DNA from 3 places in the Streptomyces sp. NPDC025651 genome. Region 3 is predicted to be linked to each of the others. Evidence: riboswitches for the same ligand, from Rfam matches in the RefSeq annotation. Region 3 holds a riboswitch; each other region holds the start of a gene.
The links. A riboswitch is a leader RNA that binds a small molecule or an ion and turns the genes downstream of it on or off. The one in region 3 is predicted to bind S-adenosylmethionine.

Region 1: it holds a riboswitch for S-adenosylmethionine, as region 3 does, so the genes downstream of both, ACZ4D5_RS28740 (hypothetical protein) here and ACZ4D5_RS05805 (aminotransferase class V-fold PLP-dependent enzyme) in region 3, are expected to answer to the same signal.
Region 2: it holds a riboswitch for S-adenosylmethionine, as region 3 does, so the genes downstream of both, thrC (threonine synthase) here and ACZ4D5_RS05805 (aminotransferase class V-fold PLP-dependent enzyme) in region 3, are expected to answer to the same signal.

Annotation. Positions count from the first base shown of each region.
Region 1 is NZ_JBVHLZ010000008.1:492,280-497,369, forward strand. Features, by position in the region: gene ACZ4D5_RS28730 (alpha/beta fold hydrolase) at 1-1,438, shown strand, start outside; gene ACZ4D5_RS28735 (radical SAM protein) at 1,546-2,904, shown strand; SAM riboswitch class IV at 2,927-3,036, shown strand; gene ACZ4D5_RS28740 (hypothetical protein) at 3,081-3,446, shown strand; gene ACZ4D5_RS28745 (SDR family oxidoreductase) at 3,544-4,278, shown strand; gene ACZ4D5_RS28750 (GNAT family N-acetyltransferase) at 4,330-4,884, shown strand; gene ACZ4D5_RS28755 (amino acid permease) at 4,922-5,090, opposite strand, start outside.
Region 2 is NZ_JBVHLZ010000012.1:103,760-108,849, reverse strand. Features, by position in the region: gene ACZ4D5_RS34775 (DUF7927 domain-containing protein) at 1-560, opposite strand, end outside; gene ACZ4D5_RS34770 (glucosyl-3-phosphoglycerate synthase) at 626-1,570, opposite strand; SAM riboswitch class I at 1,726-1,874, shown strand; gene thrC (threonine synthase) at 1,892-3,187, shown strand; gene ACZ4D5_RS34760 (ubiquitin-like small modifier protein 1) at 3,301-3,576, shown strand; gene ACZ4D5_RS34755 (cold-shock protein) at 3,996-4,199, shown strand; gene groL (chaperonin GroEL) at 4,532-5,090, shown strand, end outside.
Region 3 is NZ_JBVHLZ010000001.1:1,244,585-1,249,674, reverse strand. Features, by position in the region: gene ACZ4D5_RS05810 (glycerate kinase family protein) at 36-1,241, shown strand; gene ACZ4D5_RS05805 (aminotransferase class V-fold PLP-dependent enzyme) at 1,193-2,563, opposite strand; SAM riboswitch class IV at 2,739-2,856, opposite strand; gene trpD (anthranilate phosphoribosyltransferase) at 2,943-4,007, opposite strand; gene qcrB (cytochrome bc1 complex cytochrome b subunit) at 4,170-5,090, opposite strand, start outside.

The sequences.
Region 1 (5,090 bases), on a different contig from region 3:
CCTCGCGCTGGCCGCCTGCTCCTCCGGCACACCCGAGCGCCCCCAGAAGGCGGGCCCCGAGCGGCAGCGCATCACGTGGAAGGCCTGCCCGGCCGACGCCACCGAAGGCGCGCCCGAGGGCGCCGAGTGCGGCACCGTCCGCGTCCCCGTGGACTGGTCCTCGCCGGACGGCGAGAAGATCGACGTCGCGGTGGTCCGGCGCCAGGCGACCCGCCCCGACCAGCGCATCGGCACCCTGATGTTCCTGCCCGGCGGGCCCGGCAACTCCGGCGTCCAGAACGTCGCGCAGACCAAGGAGTGGGGCGGTGCCGAGCGTCGCTTCGACGTCGTGAGCTTCGACCCGCGCGGCGTCGGCCTCAGCAGCCCGGTCCAGTGCCCGTCCGGGCCCATGGCCGCCGCGCTGAAGGACCGGCGGCCCGCCGCGACGCCCGGCGAGTTCGCGCGGATGAAGAAGCGCGTGACCGAGCTCGCCGCGGACTGCGCGAAGACCTCCGGACCTGTCGCCCGGCACACCGACGCGGGCAGCGTCAGCCGCGACATGGACGTCATCCGCGCCGCGCTCGGCGAGGACAGGATCTCCCTGTACGGCCACTCGTACGGCACGGTCTACGGCCAGCGGTACGCCGCCGAGCACGGCGACCGGGTGCGGGCCGCCGTACTCGACGGCGTCATGGATCCCGGCATGGGCCGCCGAGCCTTCGGCGTGACCGGTGCGAAGGCCCTGGAGGACGCCTTCGAGGAGTTCGCCAGGTGGTGTGAGCGCGGCGGCGACTGCGCTCTGGGCGGGCGTGACGCCCGGCAGGTCTACGACCGCCTCGCGGCGCGCGCCGCCGAGGGGAAGCTGCGGGGTGGCGGCGAGAACGTCCCGCGCACCGAGCTCGACGGCACGATCGACGCGATGCTCCTGACCCCGTCCTGGCCCGCCGTCGCCGAGTACCTGGACAGCCTCGACACCGGCAAGGCCTGGGAGACGGACGAAGGCGACGCCCCCCTGGGGAAGCTGTTGCCCGGCGCCGACTTCTCCGTCTGCGCCGACCTGAACCTTCGCGTACCGGACGCCGGCGCCTACCTGGCCGACCAGCGCGCCGCCCGCGAGGCCGCGCCCCGCTTCGGCCACTCCCCGAACACCGTCTCGTACGCCAACCTCTGCCAGGGCGTTCCGGCCCCGAGCGCCGAAGCGACCGGGCCGACCGAGGTCGAGACGCCGCTGCTCCTCATCGGCGCCCGTCACGACAACGCCACGCCGATCGACTGGGCGCGCTCGGCCAGGGAACGGCTCGGCGACGCGGCGACGCTCGTCGAGGTCGCGGGCTGGGGCCACGCCGTGAAGATCTTCAACGGCGGCGCGGAGGCGGAGACGGTCGTGCGGTATCTCACGGACCTCGACGTACCGAAGCCGGGGACCGTCGTCGAAGGAGGCACGCCACCAGGAGCCTAGCCCTACGGGCGATGCGCCCTGCGACCGGAGCCGGATCCGCGGCGGATCGGGCGCGTATTAGCGTGGACGGGACAGATCGACCGACAGGATTCCGAGGTGCCCGGCCCATGCCAAGCCGCAGCGAGAGCCGTACCGAACTCATCGAGTCACTCATGGAGCGGTTCCCGCACGTGCCGCGGGAAGCCGTGATCAAGGAGGATCTGCTGCGCGGGGGCATCGCCTTCGACGAGTCGGCGCTCAGCGACAACGAAGGCGGCGACGTCAAGCCGAAGTCGTACTTCATCTTCTCCTTCGACCACGGCACGCTCCCCGAGCTGGGCGCCGCGGCCCTGCGCCGCCCGCCCGAGGAGATCGTCCTCACCGGCGGCCCCTACGAGCTGCGCCGCACCGTCGTCTCGGTCCGCGTCAACCCGGCCTCGCCCTACCGGGTCGCGGCCGACGACAACGGCGTGCTCGGCCTCTACCTGGACGGCGTGCGGATCTCCGACGTGGGCCTGCCGCCGATGCCGGACTACTACCGGCACACGCTGGAGAACGGCAAGTCCGTGATGGAGGTGGCGCCCACCATCCAGTGGGGCTACCTCATCTATCTGACGGTCTTCCGGGTCTGCCAGTACTTCGGCGCCAAGGAGGAGTGCCAGTACTGCGACATCAACCACAACTGGCGCCAGCACAAGGCGGCCGGGCGCCCCTACACCGGTGTGAAGCCGGTGGAGGAGGTACTCGAAGCGCTCGCGATCATCGACAAGTACGACACCAACAAGTCCTCCACCGCCTACACGCTGACCGGCGGCGCCGTCACCTCGAAGGTCGGCGGCAAGGACGAGGCCGACTTCTACGGCCAGTACGCGAAGGCCATCGAGGAGCGCTTCCCCGGCCGCTGGATCGGCAAGGTCGTCGCGCAGGCCCTGCCCAAGGCCGACGTCCAGCGGTTCCACGACTACGGCGTGCGGATCTACCACCCCAACTACGAGGTGTGGGACCCGTATCTCTTCGAGCGGTACTGCCCCGGCAAGGAGCGCTACGTCGGCCGTGACGAGTGGCACCGCCGCATCCTGGACTCCGCCGAGGTGTTCGGCCCGCGCAACGTGATCCCCAACTTCGTCGCGGGCGTGGAGATGGCGGAGCCGTTCGGCTTCAAGACGGTCGACGAGGCCATCGACTCCACCGTCGAGGGGCTGCAGTACTTCATGTCGCGCGGCATCACGCCCCGCTTCACCACCTGGTGCCCGGAGCCCACGACGCCGCTGGGCAAGGCCAATCCGCAGGGCGCCCCGCTGGAGTACCACGTGCGCCTCCTGGAGGCCTACCGGGCCACGATGGAGGCCAACGGCCTGTCCTCGCCGCCCGGTTACGGACCGGCGGGACCCGGCAACGCGGTCTTCTCGGTCAGCTCCTTCATGGACAGCCTGCCCGCGGAGGCGGCCGCTCCGGAGGACGCGATTACTCCGGCGACGCCTCGGTAGGGCCCGTGTTACGGTCGGGGCGGGTCACGAGTTCCAGTGTCAAGCCCCGGCTCGCTGGACGGCACCCCGCTCCGTCGCGGGTGCCCCGGGTGACGACCCGCCCCGCGCGACGTGCGCGGGGAACGGCGGATCACCGGGTCGGCGACACCCGGGGTCCACGACTCCGGAGGCGCTCCATGACGTACCCGAACGCCCTTTGCGACCACGCCACCTGCGCCACCCGTACGCCCGGCCACCAGGTCCACTGGATCCAGGCCCGCGGCAGCGCGAAGGACCCCGGCACGCTCGTCGACGTGCTGCTGTCCTCGCACGACGTACGGGACGACGGCAGCATCGCCCTCCATGTGCTCGGCCCCACCCGGGGCGTGCCCGCCACCCTGTGGACGCACGACCCGGCACGGCTGCGCGCCCTGCTGCGGGAGCACAAGGGCCTCGCCCAGTGGCAGCCCCGCTGGAACCTGCTGCGGCTGCGGCGCGACACCGTCGGCACCACGCTGGTGTGCGTGGCACCCGGGGCGGAGCCCGCGGCCCCGGGCCGCTGACGAAGATCACCGCTTCGTAGGATGACGCCGTGCCGGACGCGGGCGATCCCCGCGGCCGGGCGGCGCGACAGTCAGCCACCCACAGCCGGAGGTCCCCGTGCAGCACCAGCCCGTCACCGTCGTCACCGGCGGCAGCCGCGGTATCGGCGCCGCTGTCAGCGCCCGTCTCGCCGAGGACGGTCACGACGTCGTCATCGGCTACCGCTCGGACGAGGCGGCCGCCGAGCGGGCCGCCGAAGCGGTGCGCGCGGCCGGCCGCCGCTGCGTCACCGTGCAGGTCGACACCGCGGACGAGGCCGACGTCGACCGCCTCTTCGACACCGCCGCGGCCGAGCTCGGCCCGGTCACCGGCCTGGTCAACAACGCCGGGGTGAGCGGCCCCGTCGGCCCGCTCGCCGATGCCGACGCCGAGGGCATGCGCCGGGCCCTGGAAGTGAACGTCCTCGGCTATCTGCTCTGCGCCCGGCGCGCGGTGCGGGACCTCAGGGCGAACGGCGGCGGCGCGATCGTGAACGTCTCGTCCGCCGCCGCGACCCTCGGCTCCCCGGGCGAGTACGTCCACTACGCCGCCGCCAAGGGCGCCGTCGACACGATGACGATCGGGCTGTCCAAGGAGGTCGCGGGCGACGGCATCCGCGTCAACGCCGTTGCCCCCGGCGTGATCTGGACCGAGTTCCACGCCGACCCCGAGCGGCCCGCGAAGCTCGCGTCCGGCATTCCGATGGGGCGCTCGGGCCGGCCCTCGGAGATCGCGGCGGCCGTCTCCTGGCTGCTGTCGGACGACGCCTCGTACACGACGGGAACGGTGCTGAGGGTCGCGGGCGGGCGCTGACGCTCCCAGGGGCGAACCCTCCGCGCCGGGGGCCCCTCGTACGCTTGGCGCATGATCAGTGGAGCGGTCACCCTCGCGGCAGACGTCCTCATCCGGCCCGTCACGCTCGACGACGCCCGGGCGCTCGCGCGTGCCTACCGGCGCAACCGCGCGCACCTGGGCCCCTGGGACCCGGACCGGCCCGAGGCCTTCTTCACCGAGGAGGGCCAAGTCGAGCGGGTCCGGGCGCAGTTGGCGGACGGCCGTGCGGGGCGTTCGGCGCACTGGGTGCTCGACAGCGGGGGTGAGATCGTCGGGCACGCCGCCCTGTCGAACATCGTGCTCGGCCCGGCCCGCAGCGGAAACCTCGGCTACTGGATCGACGCGGAGCACCAGGGCCGCGGCCTCGCGTCCGGCGCGGCGCGGCACGTGTGCGAGGCCGCCGACGCCCAACTCGGCCTGCACCGCGTCGAGGCGGGCACCCTGCTCCACAACACCGCGTCGCAGCGCGTCCTGGCCAAGTGCGGCTTCGAGGAGTACGGGCTCGCGCCGGGCTATCTGTACATCAACGGCGCCTGGCGCGACCACCGGCTCTTCCAGAAGATCCTCAACGACCGTTCGGTGTAGGCGGGTTCGGCCCGGCGAAGCTCCTGCGGGAGCGGCCTCAGACGATGTTCTCCGCGACCTCCGCCTGCTCGCGGTCCGAGCCGTAGGCCCGCGGCGTGCTGTAGGAGCGGCGCGCGACGAACCACCAGACGGTGGCCAGGACGAGTACCACGGCGAGCGCGATCGAGGCGTAGTTCATCGTGCTGACCGTCACCGGCGAGACCTGC
Region 2 (5,090 bases), on a different contig from region 3:
TAGTAGTGCGGGCCCTGCGTGGCGTTCGGGGTGCGCACCGCGTTCTCGACGTTCACCCTGGACTGGGCGCCGCCGCCGACCCGGATGACCGGGCGGGTGGTGAGCGGGTCGCCGGGGGCCGGGTCGACGGGGAGGTTGCCGTCGCGGTTGAGGTCGCAGATGTCGCGGACCGTCCTGCCGAAGCGGTGCGTGCCCGCGTTGCCGCCCCAGAACAGCCGCGCGTAGTCGACCTTCGCGCCGGGCGGGATGGTCACCTGGCCGGTGCTGGAGTCGAAGGTGCCGGTCATCCCGGCCACGTCGATGCGGCGCTCGACGAAGTTGTTGTTGTTCTTGGTGCCCTTGGCCTGTTGGGTCTCCTTGCAGGCGGCGGCCACGTCGGCGGGGCTCGTCGGGCAGTCGAGGACCGTGTTCCCGATGGTCTTGAAGTCGCCGTACAGCGATTCGTCGTAGCGCTTGGCGAAGGGCTCGACGACCTCCGCGGCGGCGGGCGTCGCGGTCGCGGTGAGCACCCCGGCCGCGACGGTGGCGGTGGCGAGCGTCAGTGCCGCCGCCCGCCGCATGGCTTTCCTTGCATGTCTGACCCACATGAATGGGCAATGTAGGCAAAGCGCATGATCGTGGGCGGTTACGCCACGCGACGGTGTGCATACTCGGAGATATCGGTCATAGGGGGCCGCTCCTCCGTGTCGATCGCATACGTCCTCGGTTCGAATCCGTGCTCGCCGCGTTCGAACTGGGTGAGCTCGGGGCGTACGAGATGGCCACGCGCCAGGCGCAGCTGCGCCGTCCGGTAGATCGCCGCCGCCATCCGCCCGAGCGCCTGCCCGTCCTGGTGCCGGTGCCTGCGCACGCCCACGTCCACCTGCGCGAGGGCGTCCAGGCCGACCGTGTGCAGCGCGTCCACGAGCAGGCCGAGCTCCACGCCGTACCCCACCGGGAACGGCAGCCGCTCAAGGAGCGACCTGCGGGCCGCGTACTCGCCGCCCAACGGCTGGACGAAGCCCGCCAGTCGGGGCCAGTGCATGTTCAGGAGCGGGCGCGCCATCAGCTCGGTCACACGGCCGCCCTGGCCCACCGCCTCACCCAGCGGCCGGTCGTACATCGCCTTCACGAAGTCCACGTCCGGGTCGGTGAGCAGCGGGCCCACGATCCCCGAGACGAAGTCCGCGGAGAACTCCTTCAGGTCCGCGTCGACGAACGCCACGACGTCACCGCTCGTGACGAGCAGCGAGCGCCACAGAACTTCACCCTTGCCGGGGACGGGCGTGATGCGCGGCAGGATCTCGTCCCGGTGGACGACCTTGGCGCCCGCGGCCGCCGCGACCTCCGCCGTGCGGTCCCGGGAGCCGGAGTCGATCACCACGAGCTCGTCGACCAGCGGGGCCTTCTCGACCAGCTCGCCGCGGATCACGGAGACGATCTCGCCGACCGTCCCCTCCTCGTCAAGGGCGGGCAGCACGACGCTCACCGAGGTGCCGGACGCGCGCTTGGCGGCGACGAGGCGCTCCAGTGGACGGTCGGTGACGGACCAGGAACGCCTGCTCAGCCAGCACTCGACCTCTTCCAGCACGGTCAGGGTCCTCCCGTATGTGATCCATCTCGCGGTTCGGACGACTATCTCAAGGGTCCAGGGCTTCGGTTACAGTCTTGAACAACGCCGGTGACCATCGCATGTCGGGGTCGCCGCCGCGTTGAGATCAACAACTGAAACCCACAATCGAATACCGCTCATCCAGAGGGGCAGAGGGATACGGCCCGTTGAAGCCCCGGCAACCCTCCAGCCGGTCTCGTGCGCAGTCAGCGCCGCGAGGCTCCCGGCTAGGGAAGGTGCCAATTCCGTCTCGCGGCGAGATGCGTCGCGAGGAAGATGAGGAGAAAGGGCCTCGCCTCCATGGCTGTGCAGACTGTCGCCACCGAAAGCACCACCACCCCCGTAGACCTGGGCCCCGCATCGGGACTCTCCTGCCGGGAGTGCGGCACCAGGTTCCCGCTCGGACCGATCTTCGCCTGTGCCGAGTGTTTCGGCCCCCTCGAAGTCGCGTACGACCTTCCCCTCGGCGACCCGGAGGCCCTGCGCAAGCGGATCGAGGCGGGCCCCGCCAACATCTGGCGCTACGCCCCGCTGCTCCCCGTCCCCGCCGACGTGGCCGACAAGCCGAACCTCAACCCCGGCTGGACCAAGCTCGTCAAGGCCGACAACCTCGCCCGTGAACTCGGCGTCGAGCAGGGCAAGTTGTTCGTCAAGGACGACTCGGGCAACCCCACGCACTCCTTCAAGGACCGCGTCGTGGCGCAGGCGCTGGAAGCCGCGCGTGCCTTCGGCTTCACCACCCTGTCCTGCTCCTCCACCGGCAACCTCGCGGGCGCCGTCGGTGCCGCCGCGGCCCGCGCCGGCTTCCGGTCCTGCGTGTTCATCCCGCACGACCTGGAGCAGGGCAAGGTCGTCATGGCCGCGGTCTACGGCGGCGAGCTCGTCGGCATCGAGGGCAACTACGACGACGTGAACCGCTTCTGCTCCGAGCTCATCGGCGACCCGCTGGGCGAGGGCTGGGGCTTCGTGAACGTGAACCTGCGGCCGTACTACGGCGAGGGCTCCAAGACCCTCGCGTACGAGATCTGCGAGCAGCTGGGGTGGGTCCTGCCGGATCAGCTCGTGATCCCCATCGCCTCCGGCTCGCAGCTCACGAAGATCGACAAGGGGCTGAAGGAGCTGATCGCGCTCGGCCTCGTCGAGGACAAGCCGTACAAGATCTTCGGTGCGCAGGCGGAGGGCTGCTCGCCGGTGTCGGCCGCGTTCAAGGCGGGGCACGATGTCGTGCGCCCGCAGAAGCCGAACACCATCGCCAAGTCGCTGGCGATCGGCAACCCTGCCGACGGGCCGTACGTCCTCGACATCGCGCGTCGCACGGGTGGTGCGGTGGAGGACGTGAACGACGAGCAGGTCGTCGATGCCATCAAGCTTCTCGCGCGGACCGAGGGGATCTTCGCGGAGACCGCGGGCGGTGTGACGGTGGGCGTCACGAAGAAGCTGGTCGAGGCGGGGCTGATCGACCCGTCCCTCACGACGGTCGTGCTGAACACCGGGGACGGCCTGAAGACGCTGGACGCCGTCGCCGAGACTTCGCAGGCCACCGCCACGATCAAGCCCAGCCTTGAGGCGTTCCGCTCCGCGGGGCTGGCCGGCTAGGCGCCGCAGGGCCTGATCGCCGTTGCCGACGTGCGGTCGTGGTCCGTCCTCGCGCAGTTCCCCGCGCCCCTTCCAGGGGCACACTCCCGCCCCGTACTTCAGAGGTGAACCCCATGAGCGTCAACGTCCGTATCCCCACCATCCTCCGCACCTACACCGGCGGTCAGGCCGAGGTCGTCGCCGAGGGGGCCACCCTCGGGGAGGTCATCGCCGACCTGGAGAAGAACCACACCGGCATCGCCGCCCGCGTCCTGGACGACCAGGGCAAGCTGCGCCGCTTCGTGAACGTGTACGTGAACGACGACGACGTCCGCTTCGAGCAGGGCCTGGAGACCGCGACGCCGGACGGCGCGGGCGTCTCGATCATTCCCGCCGTCGCCGGCGGCTGATGTTTTCGCAAGTACCCTGCGTTATCTGAATTGCCCCCTCCGCGAGAGAAACGGAGGGGGCAATTCTGCATGGTTGAGCGCGGTACAGTTGGGAAGCGTGCTTCGCCGTTAGTGCCGAGCGCATATATGAAGTCGGCCCTGAGTCGACAAGAAGTAGCCAAACAGAGCTGCCCATTTGAGCCTTATGCGGCATTTGCCTGGCCCGACTTGCCCTGAATTCCGGCAGAATCTCCGCATTTTCCCGATCGGTCGTGCCCAGAATTCTCGTCCGATTGACCTGTTGCAGACGGCAGTTGGACAGATACATTCAGCGGCGGTCGACGCGTTCCGGCGCACACCCCCAACCAATGGGGGGTGAGGTCTGACCCGGGTCCGCGAAGTGCGGTCCTGTGCAAGGGCCAGTAATAGGGGAGTTAGGCATGGCTCAGGGCACCGTCAAGTGGTTCAACGCGGAGAAGGGGTACGGCTTCATCGCGGTCGACGGTGGTGCGGATGTTTTCGTCCACTACAGCGCGATCCAGATGGACGGCTACCGCACCCTGGAAGAAGGTCAGCGAGTCGAGTTCGAGATCTCGCAGGGCCAGAAGGGTCCGCAGGCGGACATGGTCAAGCTCGCCGTCTAGCTCGGCGCGATCGGCCACCGACGCAAGCATCGCGAGGGGCCCGTATCCCATCAGGGGTACGGGCCCCTCGTGTGCGCTGGTCGTGTGTGCCGGGGCGCCTCGGCGGGCAGCCCTGAGGCTGTCCTGGATCCGTGAGAGGCGCTTGCACTCGCAGGGGTCGAGTGCTAATCATTGGGCTTAGCACTCTCCGAGTGAGAGTGACAGAACTTGGATCGGGTCGGTGAGGTCCGCAGGCCGGGTGGGGCAAGGAACCACAAGGCACGCAGGCCGTCCGTCGCGGGCACCAGCACGGTCCGTTTGCTTTTCCACCCCGTCCGGGAGGACCACTTCACATGGCCAAGATCATCGCGTTCGACGAGGAGGCACGGCGCGGCCTCGAGCGCGGCATGAACCAGCTCGCCGACGCCGTCAAGGTGACCCTGGGCCCCAAGGGTCGCAACGTCGTCCTCGAGAAGAAGTGGGGCGCCCCCACGATCACCAACGACGGTGTCTCCATCGCCAAGGAGATCGAGCTCGAGGACCCGTACGAGAAGATCGGCGCCGAGCTGGTCAAGGAGGTCGCGAAGAAGACGGACGACGTCGCCGGTGACGGCACGACGACCGCGACCGTCCTGGCCCAGGCCCTGGTGCGCGAGGGTCTGCGCAACGTGGCCGCCGGTGCCAACCCGATGGCTCTGAAGCGCGGCATCGAGAAGGCCGTCGAGGCCGTCTCGGGCGCCCTGCTCGAGCAGGCGAAGGATGTCGAGACCAAGGAGCAGATCGCTTCGACGGCCTCCATCTCCGCCGCCGACACCCAGATCGGCGAGCTCATCGCCGAGGCCATGGACAAGGTCGGCAAGGAAGGCGTCATCACCGTCGAGGAGTCGCAGACCTTCGGTCTGGAGCTCGAGC
Region 3 (5,090 bases):
CCCGGAAGACCGCTGAACCACCCGAGGAGACCCTCATGCTGACCCGCTTCGCCATCGCCCCCAGCGGCTTCAAGGAGTCCCTGTCCGCGAGCTCCGCGGCCGACGCCATCGCCGCGGGCGTACGCCGCGTCGTCCCGAACGCCGAGACCGATCTGATCCCGCTGGTCGACGGCGGCGAGGGCACGGCCCGCGCGCTGGCGGCCGCGGACGGCGGCCGCCTCGTCGCGCTGCCCGCGACGGGCCCCGTGGGCCAGCGCATCGGCACGCACTTCGCCCTGCTCCGCGACGGCACGGCGGTCGTGGAGATGGCGGCGGTGGCCGGGCTCTCCCTGGTCCCCCGCGACCTGCGCGACCCGGGCGCCACCACGACGTACGGAGTCGGCGAGCTGATCCGCGCCGCGCTCGACACGGGGGCACGGCGCATCCTGGTCGGCTGCGGCGACTCGGGCACCTCCGACGGCGGCGCGGGCGCCCTGCAGGCGCTCGGCGCCCGGCTCCTGGACGCCGACGGCTGGGAACTCCCGCGCGGCGGACGGGAGTTGAAACGCCTGAGCCGCATCGACCCGAGCGGCCTCGACCCCCGCCTCGCGGACACCGAGATCCGCGTCGCCTGCAACCCCTTCAACGTCCTGTGCGGCGAGCGCGGCGTCGCCCGCGTCTTCGGCCCCCAGAAGGGTGCGACCCCCACACAGGTCGAGGAGCTCGCGGCCGCCCTGGACCACTGGGCGCACGTCCTCACCCGCGACCTGAACGTGCGGACCGACCTCTTCCGCGGCCCCGGCACCGGCGCCTCCGGGGGCCTCGGCGCCGGACTCGCCGCGCTCGGCGCCGCCCTGCTCCCCCGCTTCGACGTGCTGCTCGGCCGGCTCGACCTGGACGCCCGGCTGGCCCGCGCCGACCTCGTGATCACCGCGGAGGGCGCCTTGGACCACCAGACGCCGCGCGGCAAGGTCCCGGCCGAAGTGGCCCGCCGCGCCAAGCTGTTCGACCGCCCGGTCCTGGTGCTCGCGGGCACCATCGGTCACGGCGCCCACCAGGTGCGGGCGGCCGGCGTCGACGCCTACAGCGCGATCCTGCCCGCCCCCGTCTCGCTGACGGAGGCGCTCGGCCGGGGCGGCGAGTTCCTCACCGACGCGACCGAACGGGCCCTGCGGATGATCCAGCTCGGCTCACGGCTGCCGTCGCCGCGCCCTCACGCGGCGGCGGTGTCGGGCACGCAACGCCCGTCCTCGGTGCGGTAGTTCCAGCGCGCGCCGTCCGCCACCAGCTCCTTGACGGCGCGCACGAAACGCTCGACGTGCTCGTCGGGGGTGCCCGCGCCGAAGCTCACGCGGATCGCGTTCAGGGACTTCTCGCCCGGCTCCGCCTCCGGGGCGCCGCACTCGCCGGGCTCGTCGGGCTCGCTGCCCAGCAGGGTGCGCACCAGCGGGTGGGCGCAGAACAGGCCGTCCCGTACGCCGATCCCGTACTCGGCGGAGAGCGCGGCGGCGAAGTGCGAGCTGTTCCAGCCGTCCACCACGAAGGAGATGACGCCCACGCGCGGCGCGTCGTCCCCGAAGAGCGAGAGCACGCGCACCTGCGGCACCTCGGCGAGGCCCTCGCGCACCTTGCCGATCAGGTACTGCTCCCGGGCCACCAGCTCGTCGAAGCCCGCGTCGGTGAGCGCCTTGCATGCGGAGGCGATGGAGTAGACGCCGATCACGTTCGGGGAGCCGGCCTCGTGCCGCGCGGCGCTCTCGTGCCACTCCACGTCCACGCCGCCGTCGGCGCGTCGCGCCACCTTCCGCGAGGCACCGCCGCCCGCGAGGTAGGGCTCGGCGTCGCGCAGCCAGTCGGAACGGCCCGCGAGCACGCCCGAGCCGAAGGGCGCGTACAGCTTGTGCCCGGAGAAGGCGACCCAGTCGACGTCCAACTCGGCGAGGGAGACGGGGTGGTGGGGCGCGAGCTGGGCGGCGTCGAGCACGATGCGGGCACCGTGCGCGTGAGCGGCCGCCGCCAGCTCGCGCACCGGCCAGAGCTCACCGGTGACGTTGGAGGCCCCGGTGACGCAGACCAGCGCGGGACCGTAGGGGTCACGGTCGGCGAGGGCCCGCTCCAGCGTCCGCACCGCCTCCTCGGGGGTGCGCGGCGCGTTCAGGTAGGTCACCCGCGCGTCCCGCCACGGAAGGAGCGAGGCGTGGTGCTCGGTCTCGAAGACGAAGACCTGGCAGTCGGCGGGCAGGGCGGCGGCGAGCAGGTTCAGCGAGTCGGTGGTGGACCGGGTGAAGACGACCTGGTCGTCCTCGCGGCAGCCGAGGAACTCGGCAACAGCCGTGCGGGAGTTCTCGAAGAGGTCGGTGGAGAGCTGCGACAGGTAACCGGCCCCGCGGTGCACGCTGCCGTAGTACGGGGCGTAGGCCGCCACATCGTCCCAGACCCGTTGCAGGGCCGGCGCGCTCGCCGCGTAGTCGAGCGCGGCGTAGCTGACTTCACCACCGGTGACCAGCGGAACGGTGACGTCCCTGCCGAGGACCGGCAGCGGGGCGCAGACGGAGGCGTCGACGGCAACGGCGGAAACAGACATGGCGAACTCCCGTGAGAGGCAGGCGAATTCACCGCGCCGGAGCTGCTCCGAGAGCTGCTTCGACGGCGCGGGACAAGGATGAAAAGGGTGTGCGGAGGCGGGGCGTAGAAGCCCTGTCACATTCGCTGGCTCACGAGACTGCTCCCTTGAGGACCAGGACCCCAGGGTTGCGAGGGGTCCGCGCTTGCCATACGCCTTGCTGCGTACGGCCTGGTCTTCACCCGGGGCACCCCGCCACGGACGGAGGGTTGCCGGACAGCGGGCCGGGGCCGTAGTCGCTGTCACTCATGACCTGTGCAGCATCCTGCCACACGATCTTCGACGCGCAAGGCGCAGTCCAGAATCCGGACTGCGCCCTGCGTCACATCGGTCGGAGCTTTCAGCGGTTGCTGGCCGCCACCCAGCGCTCCAGCGCCTTCTTGGCCGCACCGGAGTCGATGGACTGCGCGGCCCGCGCCATGCCGGCGCCGATCTGCGCCGCGAACGGCTCGTCGGTCGGCTTCAGGGCCACGAGGGCCGCGGCCGCGTTGAGGAGCACCGCGTCCCGCACGGGCCCGGTCTCCCCGTCCAGGAGCCGCAGCGCGACCTCCGCGTTGTACGAGGCGTCCGCGCCGCGCAGCGCGGAGATCGGCACCAGGTCGATGCCGACGTCGCGCGGGTCGAAGGACTCCTCGCGCACCACGCCGTCGCGCACCACCCAGACGCGGGAGGTGCCCGTCGTGGTCAGCTCGTCGAGCCCGTCATCGCCGCGGAAGACCAGGGACGAGTGCCCGCGCTCGGCGAAGACTCCCGCCACGATGGGCGCCATCCGCGGGTCGGCGACCCCGACCGCCTGGGAGCGCACCTTGGCCGGATTGGTGAGCGGACCGAGCAGGTTGAAGACGGTCCTGATCCCCAGCTGACCGCGCGCGGCGCCCGCGTGCCGCAGCGCCGGGTGGAACTTCACCGCGAAGCAGAAGGTGATCCCCGCCTCCTCCGCGACCTCGACGACCCGGTCGAGCGGCAGCTCCAGGTTCACCCCGAGCTTCTCCAGTACGTCGGAGGAGCCCGACGCGCTGGAGGCGGCGCGGTTGCCGTGCTTGACGACCTTCGCTCCCGCGCCCGCGACGACGATCGCGGACATGGTCGAGATGTTGACGGTCTTGGCACCGTCGCCACCGGTCCCGACGATGTCGACGGTCTGGCCCGGCACCTCGATCACATTGGCGTGCTCGTACATCGTGCGGACGAGCCCGGAGATCTCCTCGACGGTCTCGCCCTTGGCGCGCAGCGCGACCACGAAGCCCGCGATCTGCGCGTCGGTCGCCTCGCCCCGCATGATGCGGTCCATGGCCCACGCGGTGTCGTCGGCGCTCTGGTCACGCCCGTCGAGCAGGCCGTTCAGTACGTCGGGCCAGGAACGGCCCGCCGCGGTGTTGCCTCCTGCGGGGGTCACAGCGTTCATAGCCGCTCCTGGGGATTCCTAGACGTATGAAGAATGCACCCCTCGACACGGGGATGGCACCACCCTATCCAGCCCGGGGGACGGCAAAGAGCCCCGTCCATGCAATGGACGGGGCTCTTGCCGTGGCGACCGTGTGGTCAGAGCTCGGTGAGCTTCAGATGATCAGTGGTGGCCGTGGCCGCTCGTGATCTCCTTGTACTCCTCGACGGTGGGCTTGGGGATCTGGTTGTCCTCCCCGTAGTAGCCCTTGGAGAGCTTGGCCCGGAGCTTCTGCGAACCGGACACCTTGCGCTCGACACCGTTCTCGTCGACCGTCGGGCCGATCTCGACCGGCTTGTACTGCTCGTGCGCGGTGAGGGTGTGCAGCTGCTCCTGACTGAGCGGCTCGTGGACCTCGATGAACTCGCCGTGCGGCAGGCGCTTGATGATGCCGGACTCGCGTCCGTGCAGCACCTTGTCCTTGTCGCGCCGCTGCAGACCCAGGCAGATCCGCTTGGTGACGATGAAGGCGATGACCGGTCCGGCGAAGAAGAAGATCCGGACGAACCAGGTGATCGCGTTGATCGACAGGTGGAAGTGCGTGGCCCAGAGGTCGTTTCCACCACCGACGAGCATGATCATGTACGCCGTGATCCACGCGACACCGAAGGCCGTACGGGTCGGGGCGTTGCGCGGGCGGTCCAGGATGTGGTGCTCGCGCTTGTCCCCGGTGACCCAGGACTCGATGAACGGGTAGACCGCGATCGCCGCGAGGACCACCGGGAAGATGATCAGCGGGATGAACACGCCCAGGACCAGCGTGTGGCCCCAGAGGTTGATCTCCCAGCCCGGCATGACACGGATCAGACCCTCGGCGAAGCCCATGTACCAGTCGGGCTGGGCGCCGGTGGACACCTGGTCCGGACGGTAGGGGCCAAGAGCCCAGATCGGGTTGATCGAGGCGATCGCCGCGATGGCCGCGATGACACCGAAGACCAGGAAGAAGAAGCCTCCGGCCTTGGCCATGTAGACGGGCAGCAGCGGCATGCCGACGACGTTCTTGTTGGTCTTTCCGGGGCCCGCGAACTGCGTGTGCTTGTGGTA